DNA from 2 places in the Paraburkholderia fungorum genome. Region 2 is predicted to be linked to the other one. Evidence: predicted binding sites of a transcription regulator. Region 2 holds the regulator's gene; the other holds the start of a gene.
What was found. The regulator LexA, encoded in region 2, represses DNA repair genes until DNA is damaged. The targets are predictions, from matches to a motif close to ACTGTATNNNNATACAGT.
Positions count from the first base shown of each region.

Region 1: a site for LexA is predicted at 6,667-6,684, ahead of imuA (translesion DNA synthesis-associated protein ImuA). Genes of this name have one in related genera too.

Region 1 covers NZ_FNKP01000004.1:365,881-374,588, reverse strand. The annotation lists gene BLS41_RS37385 (immunity 26/phosphotriesterase HocA family protein) at 93-554, opposite strand; gene BLS41_RS37380 (RHS repeat-associated core domain-containing protein) at 558-4,856, opposite strand; gene BLS41_RS38845 (hypothetical protein) at 4,894-5,793, opposite strand; gene imuA (translesion DNA synthesis-associated protein ImuA) at 6,722-7,399, shown strand; gene BLS41_RS39900 (Y-family DNA polymerase) at 7,419-7,901, shown strand; gene BLS41_RS39895 (DNA polymerase Y subunit UmuC family protein) at 8,046-8,339, shown strand; partial or broken gene BLS41_RS37355 (IS30 family transposase) at 8,661-8,708, opposite strand, start outside.
Region 2 covers NZ_FNKP01000001.1:1,841,806-1,850,513, forward strand. The annotation lists gene BLS41_RS08125 (ABC transporter permease) at 1-446, opposite strand, end outside; gene nodI (nodulation factor ABC transporter ATP-binding protein NodI) at 526-1,440, opposite strand; gene BLS41_RS08135 (universal stress protein) at 1,716-2,183, shown strand; gene BLS41_RS08140 (DUF2939 domain-containing protein) at 2,364-2,996, opposite strand; gene BLS41_RS08145 (hypothetical protein) at 3,245-3,595, opposite strand; gene lexA (transcriptional repressor LexA) at 3,693-4,343, opposite strand; gene BLS41_RS08155 (sulfate ABC transporter substrate-binding protein) at 4,657-5,694, shown strand; gene cysT (sulfate ABC transporter permease subunit CysT) at 5,860-6,762, shown strand; gene cysW (sulfate ABC transporter permease subunit CysW) at 6,759-7,799, shown strand; gene BLS41_RS08170 (sulfate/molybdate ABC transporter ATP-binding protein) at 7,799-8,708, shown strand, end outside.

The sequences.
Region 1 (8,708 bases), on a different contig from region 2:
CGTTGGTTCCAGCGATGCGCCCTACACTCCAAGTCAGCATGGCGAAGGTGCTTGCGACAGCAACCCATTATTCTTCAGTATGCCGAAATACACTACGCATCAGGGAGTTTCAAACGTTGCGTTGTCGGATCCGGCACGCCGGCAAAGTGGTTGCGCAAACGGTCCTCGATGTGGGCGGCTTCCCATACCGCCGCCCGCTCGAGACCCAAACAGTCTTCCCGAGAGGCAGGGGTAATTTTTCCCTCGAAATAGATCGAAAATTTCTTGCTAAACATGTCGTGCATAAAAAACCTGGGCTTGATTGCAAGCCGCTCCTCAAGCGGACAGGTCCCAATGACCTCCCACTGCTCCGACTTAATCGCACGGTACATCACGCTAACCAGAAACAAAACTGGCGAGCCAACGATTTCCGGCAAGGTGAGTGGTTCAGTTGACCCGAGATCATAGAAAGCCATCAAGGGCTCGGGTAAAACTCGCCCGTATCCGAAAATGCCATTCGCAAGGTCGATTTTTACAACGTCACCGACCTTGCCTCGTCCTCTTATTTTCGCCATTTTTTACTCGTATGGAATCTCGGTCTTCGGGTCGGGAATAATTCCATGCGGGAGGTTTGCTCCTCCGCCGCCGCTTCCGCCAATAGGGCCAAACTCCGCTTCTGCAGCCCCCAAAAACGTTGAAAGTTTAGGATTGTAGGGCGAGATCCCGTTGATTGCGTTACCCGACGTTCCGCCCATAGAGCGCGCGCCACCGTGCGCGTCAATCAGCAATTGCTCCCGACCGCGAATCGCGCAGGCATCTGTGGAAGATACGTCAAGAACTGCAGGCCCGAAACCCCTATCACCCATGTGATGGTATCGATCGCGCCTCGCGATGTTCGCCAGCGGATCTCCATCGCCGCTAGTTCTGCCTGTATAGACTTCTCCGGTAACTGGGTTGAGCTTTGTGTATGTCTGGTAAGTTTTCTCTAATCCGAACGGATCAATCCACGTTACAGGATTCGCTAAATATTGATAGGTATTGACGCCACCAATCAAACCCACCGGGTCGCTTTGCACATACCGCCCCGTGGTTGGATCGTAGTCCCGATTCCAGTTCTGGTTTAGCCCGCTCTCTCGGTCAAAGTACTGCCCGGGGAACCGGAGGTTGCTCAACGACAGCATCGTCCCAGCCCAGTTGAAGCTGCCCCAGTTCGCCGCGCTCCAGCTTGTTCCCTGTGTCGCAACCGAATTACCGAACGGATCCGTAACATTGTCCCATACAATATTCGCGGATCCATCAGTCATCTTCTGTGGCGTGCCCAGCTGGTCCGTGTGGATGTAATAGATCACCGGGCTTGAACCAGTGTCATCCACCAGTGCCACTGGAACCCTGTCCAACCAGACATAGTCCCGCAGCACTGCGCCATAACCATCCGTCTCTTCCATGAGGCGGCCAGCGCGATCGAATATCAACTGGGTGGTGATACCACCCGCGATCTTCTGCACCCGCTGTCCCAGCGCATTGTAAAGGTAACTGCCAGCCACCTCGCCGTTCAGTGAGACGGCGGCGTCTCGTCCGTCTCCGTTCACCGTAAAAACGTAGGTTTGGCCGCTGTCGCGCACATCTTGCGACATCTGACCGCTCGCTTCATATGAAAAGTTCCGTGCGCTCCCTCCCGAGGTGGTGACCGATGCCAAACGGTTGGAGCTGGATGGATAAGCATAGGCTTCCGTCGTACCGTTGGCACTGCGCGATAGTCGGTTGCTTACCCCATCGTAGGTGTAGGTTTGTGTGCCATAGGTACCGCTTGCGGTCGCTAGACGGTTGAGATCGTCGTAAACCAGGTTCTGGCTGCGGGAGGTCGCCAGGTGGTCGGTGATCGATGTGATATTGCCCGACGCGTCGAAGCCGTTAGTGATGTTCTGGATCGTCGTCGTACCGTTTGTTACCTTAAAACCGGTTGGTTGGTAATCCAGATCAGACGTGATTGACGCAGCGAGACCGTTACCAAAGGTTAAGCCAGCGAGTGGGCCAAACGGTTGGTAACTCGCGCCAGCTACGATACTGACCTGCGCGGCACCCGAATTCTGCTGCGTCGTTACCGCGGTAATGCGGCCCGTCGCGTCGCGCGCGTAGGCGACGATACGGCCCGAGGGATAGGTTTCTGTGAGGATGTTATCGGCACGATCATAGGTGTAAGTCATGACATGAGACACACCCGCAACCAGCCTTGCGTCGGATACGACTCGTCCGAGCGCATCATAAACCGAGGCCGTCGAACCGCTTGGGTCGGTGAAAGACGTCAGGTGGCCGACACCCTTGTTACCGTTCGCCGTAGCGTCATAACCGAACGTAACGTTTTCCGAGGACGCTGTCGGAAAGGTCTGACTGATCAATCGACTGGCGGCGTCATATGCGAAATCCGTTTCTACGCCCCGCGCGTCCACCTTCCTGATAATGTTGCCGCTCAAGTCGTACCAGAATTTGTCGATACCAGTGTCCGGGCTCGTCCTCTGGATGGTGTTCCCAAACCCGTCGCGTACGTACGTAGTCCCAAGCGAACGGGCATCTGTCACGCCTATTACCTCGTCCTTGCCATTGAAGGCTGTCGTCGTGTAGCCGGAATCTGGATCGACTTCCTGATATAAGCGATTTAACACATCGAAGGTATGACCATAGACCTTGCCGCGTGGATCGGTCGTGGCTGTCTCATTACTGTTGAGATCGTACTTATACGTAGTGGTTTGTGACGCCGCACCGATGTCGGCCATCAGGCGGCCGAGTTCATCGAAAGTTGCCGATTGCTGCTTGGTGATGACCATCGACGCTGATTTGATCGCCGTAGCGGTTCGATTGCCCATCGCGTCAAGGGAGTAAGTGATGCTCTCTCCCAGATTATTGGTGATAGCGGTCAATCTATGCGCGTCGTCATACGCGTAGGTCAGTGTGGAACTATCCGGAAAAGTAACATCCGTGAGGTTTCCGGCGAGATCATAGGTAAAGCCAGTTTCAGATTGATCCGCACCGGGATTTATTGTTACCGAGGTGATGCGGCCGCGATCATCATAGGTGTAGTTACTCACGACGCCGTTAGGATCGACCGAAGACAGTGGCTCACAGCGTCCGTTCACGGAGGTAATGCTGGTGACCTGTCCCACTTCATTGGTGAAAGAGGCAACGCAGCCTTGAGGCGTATAGGTGTAGGCGACCGTATCAACTGTTCCGGTAAGCGGTCCATCAACGGTATGCAAAAGGCCGGTTGGGAAATAGGTGTATGTCCACGTCCTTAACGTTCCATTTGTACTGTATGGAGCGGTGGTCGTGGTCGTATCTGTTTCAGATTTTGTAGTTAGTAAGCCGGATGAATACGTGTAGTCGGTTGTCAAGCCCGGTTGCACGGTTTCCGTCGGCAAATTATAGATGGCATCCCAGGCGGTAGTAATGGTTCGAGCCTGCTCCGTCCCGGAGGCATCGGTCTCGCTGGTTACATGGCCATGTGTGTCATTAACGTATTTTGTTAGATTTCCATTGTTATCAGTGTGACTCGCGATATAACCGTTGCTATCGTAAGTGAAGCTTTCCGATGTCGCTGCCGTGTTCGCGCTTGCCGGGCCTGAAATTCCGGTGATTTTTCCTGCTCCCGCAACTAGGCCAAGCGTGTAGATCATCTCCTTGCCGAGTGCGTTCGTCGTTGTAACCGTCCCTGCTCCGTTGCTGTTCAGGTTATAGGCGAGGGACGTTGCTTCGACGCCACCTGCGTGCTCACTACTAACAGCGCGCATGGTCGAATCGTATGACCACGTTGCATAGCGGGTGCCCTTCTCGTCGACAATTCCTGTAAGAGCGTACGGATACGAGGCGTTCTCATATAGATATTGAATGGTCGGCGAATTGCTGCCAGGAAAGTTGACGTTTACCAGCTGGTCTGACGTCGAGAGAAGATTCGCATAGCCATATGTATAGAGCTTGCCGTCGGGGTCGGTCATCGTATGGATAACCCCGTTTACGACCGAAAACGCAAGGGTACGACCAAAAGAATCCGTTACCGAAACAAGATTGCCATCGGCATCGTAGGTCAGATCCTGCTCGTAGCCCGATCTCGTCTTTATCGAAGTCAGCTGGCCATTCAGTGTATATGTCTCGACATTGTCGTTCTGATCTGCCAGCACCCAACCCGATGCTCCCAATGACGTAAGTTGCATATTGACATCAACATCACTTGGCAGCCACGCTCCGGAGACGTTGGTAAATGAATATGTCGCCCCATCGGGTCGAGTGAACCAAACGATTGTTGAAGTTGAAGCATCTCCGCCGTTGTAGCGAAAACCCCGGTCGAAGTTGGAGCGCCAGTTAAAACCCAAGGAAGATTTCTGCTGTGACTGACTGTTGTAGTAACGAACGAACGCTAAAGAGTTTTGACCGTCTGTTTCGAAATCGGTCGTTACTTCAAATTTATTTCCAATATTCAAGGTAATGGGATTTCCTACCATTCCCTCACCTGAGCAGCCACATCCCAATTGTTTCTCTGGGACTGTAACGGCAAGGGAGCAGCCGCTTGGAGCTAATCCGTCGTATGTGTAAGGCGCCGTGCAAAACAGGAAGGCTTCGCCATCTATAACCGGATATTCTTGAACGAAACTGACCGAGTAATGTGTCCCGATCATTTTTCCCGTTGCGCTATAAATTGGGGGGCCAATCCCTAGACAGTATCCCAGGACTGCAGCGCCCCAAAAGTCGCAAACGTCCTGAGGAGACGCGCAATTTTGCCCGCATCCGCTGGAGGTGGTAGTGCCCCAGGCCGCCAACGCGGGTTTAGACAAGATAAGTATAAAAATTACGATGATGACGCGGAAAAACGTACGAATGGCAGCGACCATGAGTGCGTCCTTGAAATTTTTTTTATTAAATTATTAATCAGGGAGTTACTTGCGACCACGAGAAAGCGTCGACTATCATATGATGTGTACTATTATTGTCTACAATTAATCCGACTTTTGAAATAGCCGATCCAAGATAATGTGTCGCGCTCACGGTCTGGATCGTTTCCCAGTTCTCCTGATCAAACGACGCGGAAAAAACAAAATTACCACCGGTTAATTGAAGCCTTAACCAGACAGGTCCGTTCTGGTTAAATGCTCCGAAGAACGCTGTCGCCGAATAGAACGTATTGATACTACTGAACTGAAACTCGTTGAACGCGCCTAGGCCATAGGTATTATTCCGCCAGCCAAATGCATCGTATTTGCCACTGCTGTCGGCAACTCCAATACCTATAAACCAGTTGTTGGCAAGAGACGACGCAAGATATACACATGCTGTGACTGTAAATGCTGACTGCGATAAAACGGGCTGCTCCATGCTCGACATGGTATTGGTGCTGCTACCATTATTATTCATGGTCATTCCACGACCGCTTGGCAGATCTGTGAGCGTTGCTGTGATACCCGCTGCAGTCACAAGTAAGAAGGCGTTTGCAGACGGTGGTTGCAAAGAGGTAAAAAAAGGGCTTGTACTCCCCCCTCCACTGGCGCTGGTCCAGACAGGATTGGCATTCGATCCGCCCGTCGAAAGTAGCTGGCCGGGCGTCCCTGGTGTTAATGCAGCCCACCCGGATGTACCACGATAAAGGATAGAACCCGGGGTTGCGCCAAATGCTGAATCTAGCATGCCGGAAGGCGCTTCTCCAGAAACCGTGTTCCCATTCGAACCATACACGCCAATCTGCCCGGCGTTGCCACTACTCACACTACCTTGTTGGCCAATACAACCCTGTAACGCGTTGAAATTGGCCATCACCTGGCTAGCATCCGCCACTTGGCCGTTCGTTAAATTGTTGGGTAAAGTCGCACACGTTGCGTTGGCGGGAATAGCGTTTAGAAAAAATAGACAAGTAGTCACCATGGAATACAGAATGTAGCGCCCGCGCATCATGCCCCCGTTTAATCAGCCAATATCTCTAAATTATTTATCCAAGGCGAAGCCCGGCCGTTAGTGGCGCCGAATTCTACGCACGACCATCATAGCGAGAGAGGTCCGTAGTTTTTTGTCTAATGAAATTTATCTTTTTGATGTGTAAGCGCCATTAAGCTCTGGCAATTGATATTGTCCAGTCAAGATCGGATGAAAAGGTTCAAATAGCCTCGATTGGAATATATCTCTCACCCATAAGTGGTTCCGTCTAATGATAGAGTGGAGTTTATAAGCATGCGCATCATTTCTGTCAAGTAAAGATCGATAATTTTATAAGTTAATATAAAAATAATGCAGCGCAGCTTATTAAAATGCAGTTGGCATAATTTTAAAAAGTAATTAATCGTCCCGCATAAGCGCCGTGGGAATGGCCTCCAAGGTTACCGGGAACGCTCGGTATCGTCGTGTTTGAGGATAGTGGAGAAGCATTCCTGCAGGCGAGCGAGCGAGATGCTACCGCCACGACGTTCGCTGGGAAAGCCGCGACCGGTGTTTTCCGCAATCCCGCGGTTGAGCGCGAGATAGATGCCGGGCTAATGGGCAAGACGGCTCGAGAGTGGGCGGCGTTCAAACTGTTCAGCGCAGGTGAGAGATACGCCACTGTTCGGATTGGGACGTGATTTGGGAGGTGTCCCCACTGCGCGCGGCTACCGCGTTCTGAACCGAGCTTATTTCTCCCGGCTTCCCAGGTTTCACGGAATATGGGCTAGAATTACTACTGTATATTCATACAGGTAAATTCCGGGTCCGCCCTCCCGTTCATGCCGAGTCCATGCATCCCGCCCTTTGGCGCGGAGCCCAGCTCGCGCGCTGCACTGGACGAACCGTAGACACGGGCTATGAAGCGCTTTCCGCCGAGCTACCTGGCGGGGGCTGGCCGCTTGGCGCTCTGATGGAGTTACTTGTCCAGCAACCCGGAGTCGGCGAAATACGGCTGCTTCAGCCTGTGCTGGCCGCAGTCAGCAAGCGTCCTGTCGCCTTGATACAGCCGCCGCATGTGTCCAATGGGCTAGCGTTTTCGTACCTCGGTTTGCCCGCCGCGAAACTCGTGCGTATTCGGGCGCCCAGAACTGCGGACGCTCTTTGGAGCGCGGAGCGGATATTGCGGACAGGCAGTTGCGGCGCCCTTCTGTTCTGGCAACCGCACATCCGGACCGACGCATTAGGACGGCTCCATCTTGCGGCGCAGGCGACGGAGACCCTCCTGGTGCTTGTCCGGCCGCTGGCGAGCGCGGCTGATGCGTCGCCGGCTGCGTTGCGCTTAGGTCTGCGCCCTGCTGAAGGCGGACTGATCGTCGATGTCCTGAAGCGTCGAAGACCCATCAGAAACGAAACGTTGTCCATCACCCTTCAACCCTCACCGATTCTGCTAAGCCCTGATGGCCGTGTTCGTCGCCATTCACTTACCCCGCCTGCCGCTGGAGGTGTTCCGTCCGAGGTGGTCGCCTAGGACGGAGCATGGATGTGTCGTGCTCGATCGGGAAAAGATGCTCATAGCGGATGCGTCGGCGCGCGAGGCAGGCGTTGCCATCGGCATGCGTCGCGGCGGAGTCATTACGCTCGCCGAGGAAGCGCTTGTCTACGATCGGGACGTTGCGCGCGAACGTGCCCTGCTCCTCGATATTGCCTATGCGGTCATGCGATTTACGCCGATGGTTGCCGAGTGCGCCGAAGACACTATCGTTTTTGACATCACGGCAAGCATCCGGCTCTTTGGCGGCGTTCCCTGCATCCGCCGCTCAATCAAACGGATCGTCGAGGCGGTTGGCGTCACGGGTCGAATCAGTGTTGCTCCAACCCGTCAAGGCGCGTGGCTTCTTTCCAGGCGCGGAAAGACAAGGGTGCTCAAGATGCGCTCGCTGGAACGTACACTGGACACGATGCCATTCTTCGTCGTGCTCGAAATGCGTCGCTTCGCCGACTGGTTTAGCGGGCTAGGCTGCGTCCAGTGAAGCGACATCCGCCGATTTCCACGTGCGAGACTTAAAAAGCGGTGTGGCGTCGCGCTCCTCGACTCAATGGACCGGGCATACGGCCTCGCACCGGAAATATTCGAATGGCTTCAGGTACCGCCCGCTTTTAACGCGCGCGTCGAATTGCCAGATCGCGTTGAGCACGCGGACGCAATCCTTTTTTCCGCTCGCCTGCTTGTGGTGCAGCTGTGCGGCTGGCTCAGTGCGCAGCAGCTGGCACTCACAAAGGCAACGGTACAACTCGAACATGAGCGTGGCCGGGATGCCATTGAGCCAACGACCATTGAAATTGCGCCCGCAGAGCCGATGTGGCACGAAGAGCACCTGGTGCGGCTGCTCAAGGAACGGCTCGGACGTATCGAACTTGGCGCGGCGGCCATCGCGGTAAGCCTGAGCGCAACACAGGTAGCGGAGTGAGGTTCTTCGACCGGGACAGGGGAGTAACGGCGATGCCTCAAATCCATCGGAGTGCACCCTCTGTTCGTCCGCTGCCAGTGGCGGATCTCGCCGAAACCACGTTGGAATGGACCCTGATAAGGCACTCCGACAAAAATCACAGGGCGGCCGATCTGAACTCCGCTGCTAATGAATTAGCGCTCAAGACGTTTGAGTTCGCGCATGAAGGACAGACGATGCCTCCGCTGAAAGTGCCATACAAACCTCAGCATGACGAATCGGTCCGCGGATAGTTTATGGTGGGCTACTGCGCGTAGTGGCGGACCGTTATCGACGGCGGATTCAACCGGTCGATGCAACGATTTGGTTAAATCGCTCGGCTGGTGTATC
Region 2 (8,708 bases):
GCGACCAGCATGATCGCCGCGCCGGACAGCATCGACTTGCTGCCCGCCCACACGACCTCGCCGAGCACGATGTCGCCGAGCGTGAGGGGCGTATGCATGATCGCCTCCCACGTGCGCTGCACGTGCATCCGCGAAAAGCCCGAATACATCGACTCGAAACTCGCCGACATCATCACGCTCGACGCCACCGTGCCCGCCGCCAGGAACGAGATGTACGACACGCCGTCGACGTGCCCGACCATCAGGCCAAGCCCGAAACCGAGGCCGAACAGGTAGATCATCGGGTCTGCGAGGTTGCCGAACATCGACGCAAGCGCGAGCTTTTTCCACACAAGATAGTTGCGGCGCCATACCGCGATCCAGTTCACGGCATTGGCAGGGAAGGCCGCGAAGGATTCCTGTTTCGACGGCGTATCGCCCGGTGGTTCGTAGATGCGTGCGTCCATTGCTCGGTGTCTCGTGCTGTGTCGTTATAGCTTTAGCGGATCGCGGCCGATGTGGGTTCCAAGTCGCGATTGGTGCATCTCAATCCTGCATTTCGCGGCCCGTAAGCCGCAAAAACACGTCTTCCAGATTGGCCGGCCGATGCAGATAGCGCAGGTCAGCGCGCTGCTTAAGCCGCGCATGCACCGGCTGAGCATCGTGCACGTAACAGAACAGCGTTTCTCCGCTGATCTCGGTGCGCTCGACCAGCGGCGCGAGTTCGTCGCGCAAAGCAAGCGGATCGGGACCGAAAATCTCGATCACATCACAGCCGATCTCGTTGGCAATCAATTCACGCGGCGCACCTTCGGCGATCTTGCGGCCTTCTTCAATCACGCATAGCCGATGACACAGGCGCTCGGCTTCTTCCATGAAGTGGGTGGTAAGCAGAATGGTCTTGCCGCGCGCCAGCAACGAGCGCAGCCGTTCCCAGATCAGATGCCGAGCCTGCGGATCGAGTCCGGTGGTCGGCTCGTCCATGATCAACACGTCGGGATCGTTGACGAGCGCACGCGCCAGCGTAAGCCGCCGCTTCATGCCGCCGGATAGTTCGCTCACGCGTGCATCCGCCTTGCTTTCGAGCCGCGCGAATTCAAGCAGCGACGGCACGACCGCGCGGCATTGCGCGGCGCTCAGGCCGAAGTAGCGGCCGAACACCAGCAGGTTCTCACGCACCGTGAAGTCGGGGTCGAGATTGTCGAACTGCGGCACCACGCCGACGCGCGCCCGCGCCACTCGCGCGCGGCCGGGAATCGGCTCGCCGCACAGATGGATCGCGCCCGAGTCGGGTGACGCGATGCCGAGCAGCATGCGCAACGTGGTGGTCTTGCCCGCACCGTTGGGGCCGAGCAGGCCGAAACATTCGCCCGCGTTGACGTGGAACGACAGACCGTCGACGACGGTTTTTTCGCCGTAGCTTTTCTTGACCTGGTGAAACTCGATGGCGGCTTCAGACATAAATCGGTCGATGCTCCGGGAAGAACGCGAATGGCCGGGGAAGCCGCTTATTCTAGGGCATCGGCGGCCGGAAGTTCGGCGTAGACAATGGGCCTGATGCTGCGTATTGCGGTGCCGCAATTGGGCCGCGAATCCCCGTGATGGTGCGCCAACCTGCCTCCCGCAGACCTATAGGCGGAATTGGCCGCTAGTTAGCGTTTTCCATCCCTTGCAACCTGAATTGCGGCGCACCATGATTCATTCACACCGTGCGTTCCGCGCGAGGGGAGAAAATCATGGCGAGCTACCAGAAAATCCTGTTGTGCTACGACGGCTCGCGAGAAGGCCGCAAGGCACTGCGCTGCGGCGCCGATCTGGCGTTGGATCTGAAGGCGGAAACGCATTTGCTGTCGGTCGTGGATATGCGATCGAGCATTGCGCAGAGCGCCGGCCTGCTCACCGACGTGGCCTGCGGCAGTTTCGAAAAGACCGCTCGCGATATTCTTCAGGAAGGGGTGAACTGGCTCACGGAGCGCGGCGTCAGCGCGCAGGGGCATTTCGCGTTCGGCCATCCCATTGACGAAATCGCGAATCTCGCCAATGAGTTGAATGTCGACCTTGTGGTGGTGGGGCACCGCTGCCGGACGGGCTTGTCCAGATGGTGGATGGGCGCAGGTAATACGCCGCTGCTCGACCGGGTTTCGTGCAGCATTCTGGTGGCCTGCTCGTCCGCGCAGGAGCAGCAGCAAGCCGCTGCGGCTTGATGTCTGGGAAAGGGGCGGCGTGACGGTTTCGCTTTGATAAAAGGCGAAACCGTCTGATGCGGCTGCGATGTTCTGTGCAACGTTGAAGCATGTCGACGCGGTTGATGGCGTCGGCATGCGCTAACCCGCGCACGTCCCTGACAATGAAACGGAGGCTGGCCTGAGTTTCAGGCCAGCGGATCACTCGTTCAGATTGATCGCCGTGAGCTTCCAGGTGAACAAACCTTCGCGCTGAAAGATTGCCGAATAATTTGCGTCACCTTCGCCACGCCGGTAGGTCACGACAAACTCGTTGATGCCGCGATAACCCGCCGTAGTCTCCCGCGCTGGCGGTTGCGTAGCGCTGGCTGTGTCTCCAGTCGGAGCGGAGGTTGCCGCATCTGCTGCGGGTGCATTGCTGGCATCAGGCGGCGCGGGTGGCCGCTCGCCCGGATTGCCACGCGGCGGCATGCCATTCAGCAATGCCGCGACGCCGTCTGGGGTTGCATAGGAATCCACCAGCGGTCCGATCAACGTGACGCCGATCATCGCGCCGATGGTGGCCATTTTGCTGTTGGCATCGGCGTCCAGCCGACGTGTCAGCATGCCCGTTATCTGCTGCTTCAGGCTGTCGCGTAGAGCGGGAAAATCGACGTATTGATTGACGGTTTGCGCGTCACGCGCATCGGCTGCACGTTTGAGGTTTCTCAGCGCGATATACGGTGATGCGTAGGCAAATCCCAGCGCGGCGATTACCACGATCACGATCAACGTGATGATCAGCGGACGGGTTGCGCTACCCTCGCTGCCCTTCATGCGTGTCGGAACTGTCATCGAATGGGACTCCGATCAGGTTGGATGTCAATGTGGACCACTGCCCCGCAAGAACAATCCCATTCTATGCAAATATCTTAGTGGCAGCCCCGAAAAGCGCATGCAGCAATTGGCTGGGTATGTGCAATGTGCGGTGTGATCGCGTGGCGCAATCACATGCATAACTGCGTAAGACAGCTGTCTTACAAAGCCACTTGCTAACCCAAGGCTGGTTCACGGTTCGCACGGGAAACCCACACGCGCTCCGCTTACCCCTCGAACACCACGCCATGAACATTGGCTTCTTCTGCAATGCAGTGATCGATCATCCGGCATACCGCATCGACCGTGCCGACCATGATGAGTCGCGACGGCCCGTGATAAACACGCACCGGCGCGCGCCGTGCAGGCTCCGTCATATTCAGGCTTGAATTCAACGACACGCGAGCAAAAGCCGGCAACGACGAGGGCAAGCTGGATGCGCTTTCCGATGAGTCGAACAGCGATGGAGTGCTCGCCCCCGGCGCCTCAATTGACGAACTTGAGCAAGGCACAAGCTTGCGCAGATGGCGCAGACGACCGAACTGGCGAAAAGGCAGCAGGCGGGCAAGGCGTTCCATGAGTCTCTCCAGGCGATGCAGCAATGATGCAGCGTTGGTTAGGCGAACCGGCGCAAGCGAAACAACGGTGACGCGTGCACGAACTAAGCGCGAGCGCTTAGAACTCGCCAGGACGAATCAACCCGACGGCGATTCCTTCCAGCGCGAATTCCGCACTGCCGGTCTCGACGAAGATGTTTTCGTAATCAGGGTTTTCCGCGATCAGCTCGAGGCCGTTCGGTCGGCGCTTCAGGCGCTTGACCGTAACGTCGTCGCCGAGTCGCGCGATGATGATCTGGCCGTCTTTGGCCTCGCTCTTCTTTTGCACCGCAAGCAGGTCGCCGTCGAAGATGCCTGCGTCGCGCATGGACAGCCCGCGCACTTTCAGCAGGTAGTCGGGCTTGCTCGAGAACAGCGCCGGGTCGCATGCGAAATGCTGCGAAATATGTTCCTGCGCGAGGATCGGACTACCGGCAGCCACGCGGCCGATGAGCGGCAGCGACAGCTGCATGATGCTCGGATGCGGCAGGGTGAACTGATGCGGTGCGTCGTCCGGACCCGGCAACAGGCGGATGCCGCGCGATGCGCCGGCCGCGAGTTCGATCACGCCCTTGCGAGCAAGCGCGCGCAGATGCTCTTCTGCCGAATTGGCTGAGCTGAAGCCCAGCTCGGCGGCGATTTCTGCGCGGGTGGGCGGAAAACCGGAGCGTTCGATCGCCCGGCGGATCAGATCGAAAACCTGCTGCTGTCGTGCGGTGAGTTTTGTCATGGCCACTGTATGTATGAACAGGTAGCTGTATTTTTATACAGTATTCGGCGCATTTCAAGCTTTACTTTAAGTTCGTCACGAACGGGGCCGCTCCAGCGTCGACATAGGACGCTGAAACACCCGTTTTCGTGCCGCAACGCCTTATCCCGCTGTCGTTACCACTTTTACGTATTAAAGAATGAATAAACATTATTTTTAATGATGAAAGCCCTTCGATAGACTGGCCTCCGAGTTGGCGCTCATGTGCACGTGACCGCGACGCAAAACAACATCACACGCTGTTTTCAGCGGACCACACGCGGAGAAAGTTGGCATGAACCATCGGAACACGGGACTGGCGGGTAAAACGAAGCAACTGATCGCGGCGCTTGCGTTCGGCGCGGCGAGCGTCGTCGGCGGAATCACGCAGGCGCATGCCGACACGACGCTGCTGAACGTTTCCTACGATCCGACGCGCGAGCTGTATCAGGACGTCAATCAGGCATTCGGCAAGGAATGGAAGGCGAAGACCGGCGAGACCATCACCTTCAAGCAGTCGCACGGCGGCTCGGGTGCGCAGGCTCGCTCGGTGCTCGACGGCCTGCAGGCCGACGTCGTCACGCTTGCGCTGGCTTATGACATCGATGCGCTCGCCAACAAGGGCATCGTCGACAAGGGCTGGCAGAAGCGCCTGCCGGACAACGCGTCGCCGTACACGTCGACCATCGTGTTCCTGGTGCGTAAGGGCAACCCGAAGCACATCAAGGACTGGGACGATCTGATCAAGCCGGGTGTGTCGATCGTCACGCCGAATCCAAAGACCTCGGGCGGCGCGCGCTGGAACTACCTCGCAGCATGGGCGTATGCCGAACATCAGCCGGGCGGCAACGACCAGAAGGCGAAGGAATTCGTCGGCAAGCTCTACAAGAATGCCGGCGTGCTGGATTCGGGCGCGCGTGGCGCGACCACCAGCTTCGTGCAGCGCGGTATCGGCGACGTGCTGATCGCGTGGGAAAACGAGGCCTTCCTGTCGCTGAAGGAATTCGGTCCGGACAAGTTTGAAATCGTCGTGCCGTCGGTCAGCATTCTGGCCGAGCCGCCGGTGGCAGTGGTGGACAAGGTGGTCGACAGGCACGGCACGCGCAAGCTAGCCGAGGCTTATCTGAACTTCCTGTATAGCGAGGAAGGCCAGGAGATCGCGGCGAAGAACTTCTACCGTCCGCGTTCGAACAAGGTGCCGGCCGAGCTGACCGCCAAGTTTCCGAAGCTGAAGCTGTACACGGTGGACGACTCGTTCGGCGGCTGGACCAATGCGCAGAAAACGCACTTTGCCGATGGCGGCGTGTTCGATTCGATCTACCAGCCTCAGTAATTCCGCCGATGCCTGGCAAGGCAGAGGTAAAAAGCGGCGCGGCAACGCGCCACTTCCGAGCGCGCCCAGTGGGCGCGCTTTTGGCTAACCGGCGTACGGTGGCCGCAAACGTCGAGCGAAGCCAGTGATCAAAAACGCAAGCATCAACCTGAAAGAGTATCCAGCATGACGACGTTCACCTTCCGGAAGCCGAGCGCGTTGCCCGGCTTTGGCCTGACTCTCGGCATCACGGTGGCTTATCTGAGCCTCGTGGTGCTGATTCCGCTTGCGGCGACCTTCCTGAAAACCGCCACGCTCGACTGGAGCCAGTTCGTGCGCGCGGTTACTTCGCCACGCGTGCTCGCGTCGTACCGGCTGACGTTTTTTTCCGCGCTCGGCGGCGCGCTGATCAACGCCGTGTTCGGCTTTCTGGTCGCGTGGGTGCTGGTGCGTTACACCTTCCCGTTCAAGCGCATTGTCGATGCCGTGGTCGATCTGCCGTTCGCGCTGCCTACTTCCGTGGCCGGTATTTCGCTGGCGGCGGTCTATTCGGGCAACGGCTGGATCGGGCAGTTTCTCGAACCGCTCGGCATCAAGATTGCGTTTACGCCCGCGGGCGTGCTGGTTGCGCTGACCTTCATCGGCTTGCCGTTCGTCGTTCGTACGGTGCAGCCGGTGCTCGAAGAGTTCGAGCGCGAACAGGAAGAGGCCGCCGCGTGCCTGGGCGCGACGCGCTGGCTGACGTTTCGTCGGGTGGTGTTGCCGGCGGTTTTCCCGGCTTTGTTGACGGGTTTCGCGCTCGCGTTCGCGCGTGCGCTCGGCGAATACGGCTCGGTAATTTTCATTGCCGGCAATGTGCCGATGAAGTCGGAAATCACGTCGCTGCTGATCATCACGAAGCTCGAGCAGTACGACTACGCGGGCGCGACCGCGCTGGCCGTGGTGATGCTGGTGGTGTCGTTCCTGATGCTGTTGCTGATCAACACGTTGCAATGGTTTTTGCAGCGCCGGACGAAGCGCGGTAGCGCGGGGCCGGCGCCGGGTTCGAGCGTGCCGAGTGTCGCGGCAATCGGCGGAGGTGTGCAATGAGCCGCCGTTCCGTGAATGAAGCGCAGGGCGCGCATGACGCAAGCGCAGCCGCCATAGCGCCGCGTGCGCCGCTGAACGTCGCGCGCCGGCCCGATCCCGTCACCGAGCGTCCTGTCGTGCGCTGGATTCTGATTGGCGTCGCGCTGCTGTTCCTCGCGCTGTTCCTCGTCGTGCCGCTGGTTTCCGTGTTCTATCAGGCGTTCAGCAAGGGCATCGGCTTCTATTTCGAATCGCTCGCCGATCCGGACGCGCTGTCCGCGATCAAGCTGACCGTGATTACTGCCGCGATTGCGGTGCCGCTGAACCTCGTGTTCGGTCTGGTGGCGTCGTGGTGTATCGCCAAGTTCGAATTCCGTGGCAAGGCGCTGCTCACGACGCTGATCGATCTGCCGTTCTCGGTGTCGCCGGTTATCTCGGGCTTGATCTACGTGCTGATGTTCGGCGCGCAAGGCTGGTTCGGCCCGTGGCTCGAAGACCACAACGTGCAGATCATCTTCGCGGTGCCGGGCATCGTGCTCGCGACGATCTTCGTCACGTTCCCGTTCGTCGCCCGCGAACTGATTCCGTTGATGCAGGCGCAAGGCAACGACGAAGAAGAAGCCGCGCACGTGCTCGGCGCGTCGGGCTGGCAGATTTTCCGCCGCGTCACGCTGCCCAATATCAAATGGGGCCTGCTGTACGGCGTGATTCTGTGTAACGCGCGTGCAATGGGCGAGTTCGGCGCGGTCTCGGTGGTGTCCGGCCACATTCGCGGACAGACCGACACGATGCCGCTGCACGTCGAAATTCTCTACAACGAATACAACTTCTCGGCGGCGTTCGCCGTGGCGTCGGTGCTGGCTCTGCTCGCACTCGTGACGCTCGGCCTGAAGCTGCTGGCCGAGCGTCATATGTCGGCGGAACTGTCGGACGCGCGCGACGTGCCCGCGTACGCAGGTCCGATCGCGCAGGCCGCGCAAACGTCGCCGCGCGCTTCCGCCTCTATCAACACCACGCATGCACCGCAGCAACACCCGCTCAAGCAAGGAGAGCTGTAATGGGTATCACCGTTCGTAACCTGCAAAAGCGCTTCGGCGATTTCGTCGCGCTCGATAATGTCTCACTCGACTTTCCGCCGGGTGAACTGGTTGCGCTGCTCGGGCCGTCGGGTTGTGGCAAGACCACGTTGTTGCGCGTGATCGCCGGTCTCGAATACGCGGACGGCGGCCAGGTCGTGCTGCAAGGGCAGGACGTCGCGACGGTCGGCGCGCGTGAGCGTGAAGTGGGCTTCGTGTTCCAGCATTACGCGCTGTTCCGTCATATGACGGTGTTCGAGAACGTCGCGTTCGGACTGCGTGTGAAGCCGCGCAAGGAGCGTCCGTCGGAAGCGGTGATCCGCGAGAAAGTGCATGAACTGCTGAAGCTCGTGCAACTCGACTGGCTGGCGCAGCGCTATCCGTCGGAATTGTCGGGCGGTCAGCGGCAACGGATTGCGCTGGCGCGCGCGCTGGCGGTCGAGCCGAAGGTGCTGCTGCTCGACGAACCGTTCGGCGCGCTCGATGCGAAGGTGCGCAAGGAGCTGCGTAGCTGGCTGCGTCGTCTGCATGACGATCTGCATATCTCGACGATTTTCGTCACGCACGATCAGGAAGAAGCGCTCGAAGTGGCCGACCGTATCGTCGTGCTGAATCGCGGGCATGTGGAGCAGGTGGGTAGTCCGCAGGACGTGTACGACCATCCGCAAACCTCGTTTGTCTACGAGTTTCTCGGCGCGGCGAACCGTCTGCACGGCAACGTTGATGCAAGCGGTTTCGTCGTCGACGGCGCGGCGCTGCCGGTGTCGGTCACGGCCGGCTTCAGCGGCCCGGCATTCGCGTATGTGCGGCCGCACGACCTGCAGTTGTATCCGCAGGCAGCGGGGCACCGCGAAGGCATCGTTGTCGATGTGCGGCGCGTGGTCACGCTCG